One region of the Lactobacillus rizhaonensis genome, then DNA from elsewhere that is predicted to be linked to it. Evidence: predicted binding sites of a transcription regulator. Region 1 holds the regulator's gene; each other region holds the start of a gene.
What was found. The regulator HrcA, encoded in region 1, represses chaperone genes, less so after heat shock. The targets are predictions, from matches to a motif close to TTAGCACTCNNNNNNNNNGAGTGCTAA.

Region 2: groES (co-chaperone GroES) is a predicted target of HrcA. The motif match lies at 1,469-1,495, and genes of this name have one in related genera.
Region 3: AAA915_RS07900 (ATP-dependent Clp protease ATP-binding subunit) is a predicted target of HrcA. The motif match lies at 1,747-1,773, and genes of this name have one in related genera.

Annotation. Positions count from the first base shown of each region.
Region 1 is NZ_BTTV01000001.1:74,616-77,906, reverse strand. Features, by position in the region: gene dnaK (molecular chaperone DnaK) at 1-451, opposite strand, end outside; gene grpE (nucleotide exchange factor GrpE) at 470-1,066, opposite strand; gene hrcA (heat-inducible transcriptional repressor HrcA) at 1,079-2,128, opposite strand; gene ribF (riboflavin biosynthesis protein RibF) at 2,264-3,196, opposite strand; gene truB (tRNA pseudouridine(55) synthase TruB) at 3,215-3,291, opposite strand, start outside.
Region 2 is NZ_BTTV01000003.1:245,450-248,740, forward strand. Features, by position in the region: gene abc-f (ribosomal protection-like ABC-F family protein) at 1-463, opposite strand, end outside; gene AAA915_RS05820 (redox-sensing transcriptional repressor Rex) at 744-1,379, shown strand; gene groES (co-chaperone GroES) at 1,540-1,824, shown strand; gene groL (chaperonin GroEL) at 1,844-3,291, shown strand, end outside.
Region 3 is NZ_BTTV01000006.1:81,057-84,347, forward strand. Features, by position in the region: gene AAA915_RS07900 (ATP-dependent Clp protease ATP-binding subunit) at 1-1,710, opposite strand, end outside; gene AAA915_RS07905 (AAA family ATPase) at 1,916-3,291, opposite strand, start outside.

The DNA.
Region 1 (3,291 bases):
AAGATGCAGTAGGTTCATTAATAATTCTCTTAACATCTAAACCAGCTATTTTACCGGCATCTTTGGTAGCTTGACGCTGAGCATCATTAAAGTATGCAGGTACGGTAATAACAGCATCAGTTACTTTCTCGCCTAAATAATCTTCAGAGAATTTCTTGATATATTGCAAGATCATTGCTGAAATTTCCTGTGGTGTATAAGCTTTATCACCAATTTTAACCTTGTAATCAGTTTCGCCCATGTGACGTTTAATAGAAGAAATAGTATTGGGATTGGTAATTGCTTGTCTTTTGGCAACTTCACCAACTTGGATTTCTCCATCTTTAAAAGCAACTACTGAAGGAGTAGTACGATTTCCTTCTGGGTTGGTAATAATTTTTGGTTCTTTACCCTCCAAAACGGCAACTGCTGAGTTAGTAGTTCCTAGGTCAATTCCGATAACTTTTGACATTGATATGCTTCCTTTCAATTATTGTGCTACAACAACCATAGCTGGTCTTAAAGTACGATCTTTGTATAAGTATCCCTTTTGCAAAACTCGTACAATATGATCTTTTTGATCATCATTTTCAGCCGCAACGGTTTGAACAGCTTGGTGTAAATTGGGATCAAATTTGACACCTTCAGCTGTAATTTCACTGATACCGTGATCTTTCATCGCTTTAACAAGTGAATCAAGTGTCATCTGTACACCTTTTTTAAGCTGTTTTGATGCTTCATCATCAACTTTAGTAGCTAAAGCTCTTTCTAAATTATCCATCGCGGGTAAAACATCTTTAGCTAAAGATTGAGATTCATATTTGATAAGCTGCGCTCTTTCTTTATTATAGCGATTTTGCATATTTTGCATCTCAGCTTGACTGCGCAAATACTTATCTTCCAAATCGTCCTTTTCTTTTTGCAATTGAGTCAAATTATGCTGCAATTTACTTTCCAAAGACTCAGGTTTGTTATCTTTGTTAGCCTTAGCCTTAGAATTTTCTACTTCTGCCTTTGACTTTTTATGTTCATCTTTTTTTGGCTCTTTTTTTGAGTTCTTACTATTATTATTTTCTTCTTTACTCACGGCTAACCTCCTTTATTTAAATCTACCATAATAATCAAGTAATTTTTTAGATAGCTCGTTTCTGAAATACTCGAGTAATCCAATCACCTGAGAATACGGCATATTATCAGGGCCAAGTAAAGCAATTATACCCTTTCCATGAGAACCAACGCTATACTCTGCCGTAAGCAGACTGTAATCCTTTAACAAATCATTTGATAATTCGGATCCTAAACTAACTCGAACGGGATACCTGTCGCTTTTCAAATTTTGCCTATTGTCTAAAATATTGGAAATCAAATCATTATGCTCAATCATTTCATAGAGCGATCTTAAATTTGAAACATCGTCCAAAGAAATGTTATTAAGCAGGTTAATCTGACCGTCAACATAGGTTTGCTCACTGGCAGCATCGTTAATAACATCCTCGACCAAACTAATCAGTTCAGAGACATGAGCAACTTTAAGTTTATTGCCCAAAGTCTTTTTAAGATAGTCAGGAGTAACTTGATCTAAAGTTTTGCCAACCAGCTGATCGTTAATCATGCGCACAGCCTGTTCAATTTCATCACCATTAACATTATAAGGTAAAGTATAAACCTGGTCATGAACGTCACCATCGCTAGTTCCTAAGACAGCCATAATCTGTCTGTTAAACAACGGCACAATACGAAAACCAGTAATAGTTAATTCACTATTTTCAGGACCTTCCGCAAATGCTGTGTAATTTGTTAGATCCGATAAAATTTTTACAGCTGCCTGTACGATGTCGTTAACCTGATGAAACGGTTGATCAAGCTGACTAATGATTCGCTTGTATACAGAAGATGAAATTTGTAAAGGTTCAACCAAGTTGTCAAGATAGTAGCGGTAGCCTTCAGTTGAAGGCACGCGTCCACTGGACAAATGAGTTTTTTCAATCAAACCCTTATCTTCTAAAACAGCCATTTCGTTACGAATAGTAGCACTTGAAACCTTAATAGGTAGTTGGTTCATAACAGTCTTGGATCCAACAGGATCATGTGTCTGCGTAAAATCATTGATAATTGTTTTTAAAATTAATTCTTGACGTTCGGTCAACATAAATATCGCCCTCACTTTTAGCACTCAATCTGATTAGGTGCTAACAATTTATATGATACTAGCTTTTAGCAGAATGTCAAGTTGAGTGCTAACTTTTTTCTTAAAAAACGTCAATCATTTTTTTAGTATTATTAATTAATTCATCGCAGCAAAATAATTTTTAATTTCAGCCTCGTCTTGACTCATTTGTTTTGTTAACTCTTTTAAACTGGCAAATTTAATTTCACCTCGGGTATACTTATACCATTTAATTACCATTTCCTCATCATAAGCTTCCTGATCAAAACCAAATAGGTTTGACTCAATATAAAGCTTTTTCCCTTGGTTGATAGTCACATTATAGCCTACACTTGTCATTGAGTCATACCACTTACCACAAATCTTGGTTTTAGTCGCATACACTCCAATTTTAGGAACAACCTTGTCTTCAGTCCAAACCAAATTGGCTGTAGGAAAACCGAGTTTATGGCCATTGCGTAAACCGTGACCAACATAGCCTGACATAACATAAGGAAAACCTAATAACTTAGAAGCTAATTCCATATTTCCACTAGTTATTGCCTTCTTGATTTCCGTAGAACCAATTTTTTGACCATCATAAGATTGCTTAGGGACATTAACAATATCGAATCTTCCCTGAGCAAACTTAGGGAAATTTTTCATATTGGCAGTGTCTTTGGGACCATAGGTGTAATCAAAACCAGCTACGACAGTATCTGCGTGTAATTTAACTATTATATTATCAACAAATTCCTGTGCTGTTAGTTTACTAAATGCCTCATTAAAATGCATCACCAGCAAATAATCAACTTTAAGTTTTTGCATCTTGTAGGCTTTTTCTGCAAGTGTATCTATGTAAGTAACTTTTTTATTTTGATAGACTTCTTTTGGATGACGATCAAACGTCATTACCACTAGTGGCAGATGTTTTTGCGTTGCTTTTTCTTTTGCAATTTTGATTAATTCTTGATGTCCACGATGAACCCCATCGAAGAAACCTAAAGCAAGAATAATATTTTGGGGAATTATGTTTTCCTTAAAGGGGTATGTTAAATGGATAATTTCCATAATAAGACCTTCATTCACCTATTCATTTTGTAAAAGCATTAAATACGGGCGATAAATGGTACCATCTTTTCGATAGATTGCCTTAACTTTATTAT
Region 2 (3,291 bases), on a different contig from region 1:
ACCAAGTTTCTTCAGGAAAGCTAAAGCCATTCAAAATACTTTTGATATCAGCCTGATAGGTATACCCTCCTTGCTGCTCAAAGTTGAATTGCAGTTGATCATACTGTTTTAACAAATCTCTTCTTTTAGGGTTAGCAGCAATGTCTTGCTGTAAACTTGTGATTTTTTTACTCATATTAATTAAGGAAGTAAAAACGCTGAGCATTTCTTCCCAAATCGTTTTACTTTCATTTAGACTATTTTCCTGAGCAATGTAGCCGACATCTATGTTTTTATTAATTGTGAAGTCACCATGTGTGGCTTCTTCCTCGCCAGTCATAATTTTAAGCAGGGTTGTTTTACCAATCCCGTTAGGTCCAATCAGACCAATTCTGGCATTTGCGTCAATTGAAAAATTGACATTTTTAAATAATGTGTTGGCACCGAATTGTTTTTCTAAATCGTGTCCTTGTGCAATTATCATAATTTTTCACCTAAAAACCATTTTAGCATACGTATTGAATTTCTTGTGTGAGAGTTTGACAGATATATGAAAGAAAAAGTGCAAAAATAAAGCCTTTTTATGCTTAAATAAATAAAAATACTAATTCCTATTATCAAGCCTGTTACTATTATGCTAAAATTTAAAAGATTGTGAAAAAAATGTTTGCAAATGGCGTAAATTTATAGGTAAAATAGAATTGATTGCTGAGAAATTCACAAGAACGAATTACATATACTTAATTAAGTTGGAGGCTTTTTAAATGGAAAAAATCAAAATACCAACGGCAACGGCTAAAAGGTTGCCGTTATATTACCGTTATCTTATTATATTAAATGAGGCTGGCAAAGAAAAAGTTTCCTCAACTGAGTTGTCTGAAGCTGTCCAGGTAGATAGTGCATCAATCAGACGTGATTTTTCTTATTTTGGCGCTTTGGGTAAAAGGGGTTATGGCTACGATGTTAAAAGTTTACTTTCTTTTTTTAAAAAGATTTTAAACCAAGACACTCTAACAAATGTTGCTTTGGTTGGTGTAGGTAACTTAGGTCATGCTTTATTAAATTACAATTTTAAACGCTCAAATAATATTCGCATTTCTTGTGCTTTTGATATTGATGAGAAAATTACCGGCAGAATTCTAAGCGGTGTGCCTGTCTATGATATGAGCGAACTCAAAAAGCAGCTTAGTGACCAACAGATTTCTATTGCAATTTTAACCGTTCCATCTGTGGCTGCTCAAAAAACTGCTGATGATATGGTAGAGGCTGGTATTAAGGGGATCATGAATTTTACCCCAATTCGTTTATCTGCACCAAGTGGCATTAGAATTCAAAACGTTGATTTGGCTACTGAGTTGCAGACACTTATTTACTTTCTTGATTCAGACAAGAAAAAATAGTTTTAAAAAGCAAATTAGCACTTTTTTACTCAAAGTGCTAATTTTTTCTTGCATTTTTTCATAAAAGGGGTTATTATCATAAATGTAAGTTAGCACTTGGCAAATAGGAGTGCTAATGGCACATAAAAGAGATTAAAATTTAATTTTAGGAGGGACAAACGTGTTACAACCAATTGGTGATCGCGTGATCGTAAAAGTTAAAGAAGAAGAAGAAAAGACTGTAGGCGGAATCGTCCTGGCTTCTAATGCTAAACAAAAGCCGACAGAAGGTGAAGTAGTTGCTGTTGGTGAAGGTAGCTTTGCTGAAAATGGTAACAAGATACCTATGTCTGTTAAGGAAGGCGACGTTGTTTTATACGACAAGTATTCTGGTACAGATGTTAAATACGATGGTCAAAAATATTTAGTCCTTCACGAAAAAGATATTTTAGCAATTGTTAAGTAATTAAGGAGCGTATAAAAATATGGCAAAAGAAATTAAATTTTCAGAAAAAGCAAGACGTTCCCTGTTAAAGGGCGTTGACAAATTAGCCGATACTGTTAAGGCTACAATTGGTCCTAAGGGTAGAAACGTTGTTTTGGAGCAATCATACGGTAATCCAGATATTACTAACGACGGTGTGACAATCGCCAAAGCGATCGAATTAAAAGACCACTACGAAAATATGGGTGCTAAGTTAGTTGCAGAAGCAGCACAAAAGACAAATGATATTGCCGGTGATGGTACTACTACTGCTGTTGTTTTAACCCAAGCAATTATTCGTGAGGGTATGAAGAACGTTACTGCCGGTGCTAACCCTGTTGGTGTTCGTCGCGGTATTGAAAAAGCTACAAAAGCTGTAGTAAATGAATTACACAAGATTAGTCATACTGTTTCTTCAAAAGACCAAATTGCTCAAGTTGCTTCAGTTTCTTCAGCTTCAAAAGAAGTTGGTGATCTAATTGCTGATGCAATGGAAAAAGTTGGTAATGATGGTGTTATCACTATTGAAGACTCACGTGGTATCGAAACTGAATTATCTGTAGTTGAAGGTATGCAATTTGACCGTGGCTACCTTTCACAATACATGGTAACTGATAATGACAAGATGGAAGCTGATCTTGACAATCCATATATCTTAATTACTGATAAGAAGATTTCTAACATTCAAGACATCTTGCCATTGTTACAAGAAATTGTTCAACAAGGTAAATCACTTTTAATTATTGCCGATGATGTTTCTGGTGAAGCTTTGCCAACATTAGTTTTGAACAAGATTCGTGGTACATTCAATGTCGTTGCTGTTAAAGCTCCTGGTTTTGGTGATCGTCGTAAAGAACAATTACAAGATATTGCTGCTTTAACTGGTGGTACAGTTATTACTGAGGACTTAGGTCTTGAATTAAAGGACACTAAGATTGACCAATTAGGTCAAGCTCGTCGCATTACTGTAACTAAGGACTCAACTACTATTGTTGATGGTTCTGGTTCAGATGAAGCAATTAAAGATCGTGAAGATTCAATTAGAAAGCAAATTGCAGAAACCACTTCTGACTTTGATAAGAAGAAATTACAAGAGCGCCTGGCTAAATTAACTGGTGGTGTCGCTGTTATTCATGTTGGTGCTGCTACTGAAACTGAATTAAAAGAACGCAGATACCGTATTGAGGACGCATTGAACTCAACTCGCGCTGCTGTTGATGAAGGCTACGTCGCTGGTGGTGGTACTGCTTTAGTAGATGTTAAGGATGCTGTTAAAGACCTTAAAGGTGACAATGCTGATGAACAAACAGGTATTAATATTGTCTTAGAAGCTTTGACTGCCCCAGTTCGTCAAATTGCTGAAAATGCTGGTGAAGATGGTTCAGTTATCTTGAATAAACTTGAAGGTCAAGAAAACGAAGTTGGTTACAATGCAGCTAACGGTAAATG
Region 3 (3,291 bases), on a different contig from region 1:
GTAGGCCTCAAGAGCTTTAATCAGCTTATCATGATCAACTTTGCCGTCTTTTAATAATTGGTCAGAGTAGCCTGCATTAGAAGTCATGATTAAAATTGTGTCCTTAAAGGAAACCGTTCTGCCCTGAGCATCAGTTAAGCGACCATCGTCCATGATCTGAAGCAAGGCATTAAATACTTGTGGGTTAGCTTTTTCAATTTCATCAAACAAAATCAAACTGTATGGTTGATGACGAACTTTTTCAGTTAATTGGCCACCTTCACCATAACCAACATAACCAGGTGCCGAACCAATCAATTTATTAACCGCCATCTGATCTTGATATTCAGACATATCCAGTCTAATAAGATGATTTTCACCACCAAATAGTTGAATGGCTAATTGTTTAGCTAATTCCGTCTTACCTACGCCAGTAGATCCTGTTAGCAAGAATGTACCAGTAGGACGATCATTGTCTTTGAAAACTTGTTTACGGGCAATAGCATCTGTAATAACGTCAACAGCATTATCCTGATCAATAACTACTTTCTTTAATTTCTCAGCCAAGTCAAGATTCTTTTGTCCTTCACTTGCATGCAATTCACTCATTGGAATCTTAGTCTTAGCTTCGATTAAAGCGTAGATATCTTCATCAGTAACATGAGGAGTGGCAGCGTCATCCACATGACTAGCCTTATCACGCAAGTCTTCAATTTGCTTTTTCAACTCGCTTGCTCTACTATAATCTTCTTTTTTGGCAGCTGCTTCTTTCTCACTTTCAAGCTTTTTAATCCGTTTCTTTAAAGTTGCTTCGTCGCTTGGAATTGTATCAAGACCCTTTTTAGCACCTGCCTCATCCATTAAGTCAATGGCCTTGTCAGGCAAATAGCGTCCCTGAATATAACGTTGCGATAATTCAACTGCGAGTTTCAAAGCACTGTCATTATATTTTACGTGATGGAAAGACTCATATTTATCTTTTAATCCTTCCAAGATTTTAACGGTAACTTCAGCTGATGGTTCAGGAACCTGTACCGGTTGGAATCTACGTGCTAGTGCCGCATCATTTTCAATTCTGCGGTACTCACTTGTAGTCGTTGCACCAATTAAGTTTAAATCGCCACTAGCTAAAGCCGGTTTTAAAATATTAGCGGCATCACCGTTATTATTTTCAGAATCAGTAGAACCCGCACCAACTATATTATGTAATTCATCAATAAATAAAATAATGTTCGGATTCTTTTTTGCTTCGTCAATCACTTTCTTAAGGCGTTCTTCAAAACTGCCACGCAAGCTTGATCCTGCAACCATATCATTAATATTAATTGCAATAATATGCTTGTCCTTCATTTTATCAGGAACATCGCCTGCAGCAATCTTTTGTGCCAAACCTTCTACAATGGCTGTTTTACCAACCCCGGCAGGTCCAATTAATACAGGATTATTCTTCTTGCGCCGACTTAAAATTTCAATTACTTCTTGAATTTGTTCGTCACGCCCAATTACAGGATCATACTTATTCTTCTTAGCTTGCTCAACCAGATCAACACCAATTGGCTTTTGACCTTGTTTTTGTCCCACTTGTCCACCTTGATTCAAGTCTTGTGGAGAAATATTCATACTACTAGAGTAATGAATAGGAATAGCACCACCGTTGTCGTTAGTATTGTTGAAGAATGAATTGTTTAATTCGTTAAATAAATCGTCAAAATCGTTATCAAAATATGCCATATGCAAACACCCCTTTGATAGGTTATAAATTTGTAATTAGCACTCGCTGCGTTCGACTGCTAATTGCTTACATATAATATTATAGCAGGTTATCCACAGAAAGCAATAATTATGATTAACTTTTCCACAGATTTCCCGTTTTTTCCACAAAAGAAAAAAGCCTTGCTATAAAAGCACTAATGCTCTTTTTAAAGACTTTTCACTGCTATTTTTGATACAATTTAAATTGTTTTTGCAAATATTTACCAGTTAAACTATTAGATTTTTGCGAGATATCCACAGGTGTGCCACTTGCAATAATTTTCCCGCCTTGCATCCCACCTTTTGGTCCCATATCAATCATATAATCACTGTTAGCCATAATATCTAAATCGTGTGTGATTGTAATAATAGTTCCTTTTTGCTCAAGTAATCTTTGAAAAACATGCAAAAGAGTTCTGACATCTTGTGGATGTAGGCCAACGGTCGGTTCATCAAAAACAAATAATGTCCCTTTCTGTCTTTGATGGATATGACTGGTTAGTTTCAAGCGCTGTGCTTCTCCTCCAGACAAAGCTGGGGTAGATTCTCCCAAGTGTAGATATCCTAGACCCATATCATGCAAAGTTGTAATTGTTTTATTGATTTTTGGTTCGTTCTTAAAAAGTTTTTTGTCCAGCGCATCATCAACGGAATAATTTAAGACATCCGCAATACTTAAGTTATGCCATTTTACTTGTAAAACATCTTGGTTAAAACGGTGACCGCCACATACAGAGCATGTTTCAACCATGTCCGGTAGATATTGGATGTCAAGTGAAATGACACCGGTTCCGTTACATGCCGGACAGGCACCCTCTTTGTTATTGTAAGAAAAATGAGATGCGCGATATTTTAACTTTTTTGCTAATGGTTGTTTGGCAAAGAGTTTACGCAAATTATCCATAATATCAGTATAAGTTGCAACAGTTGACCTTTGATTTTTACCAACAGGTGTAGAGTCAACACTAATTACATTTTTAATAACATCATTCTTTAAATTTTTTACCCAATCAGGACCATTTTTAAGATTTTTTTGTGCTTTAAGTGCAGGAATGAGGGAATCAAGAATTAGGGTAGTCTTACCAGCACCAGAAAAGCCGGTAACAGAAGTTAAGCGATTAAGAGGAATTTGAGCATGAATATTCTTCAAGTTAAAGCGTTCGGTAACATCAAACTCAACTTTGCCATGTTTAAAAATTTGGTCAGCTTTTGCCTTGTGACGAACTAAAAGTGGTGCCTTACCAGTTAAGTAAGGACCAATCAGAGACTGCTCACTTTGCTCGATCTCACTGGGTATTCCCTGGGAAATAATCTCACCACCCCGGCTGCCTGAACCTGGACCAATTTCAATCACCCAATCAGCTGCCTTAATGATTGCAGTTTCATGATCAACTACAACTAAAGAGTTTCCTTGATTAACCAGTTCATGAAATATATCAATAAGTCCGGCCACATTATCAGGGTGCAAACCAACAGATGGTTCATCTAAGACGTAAAGCACACCAGTGGTTTCCGTACGCAAAGTTCTACCAAGCTGAATTCGTTGCAGTTCCCCAGTAG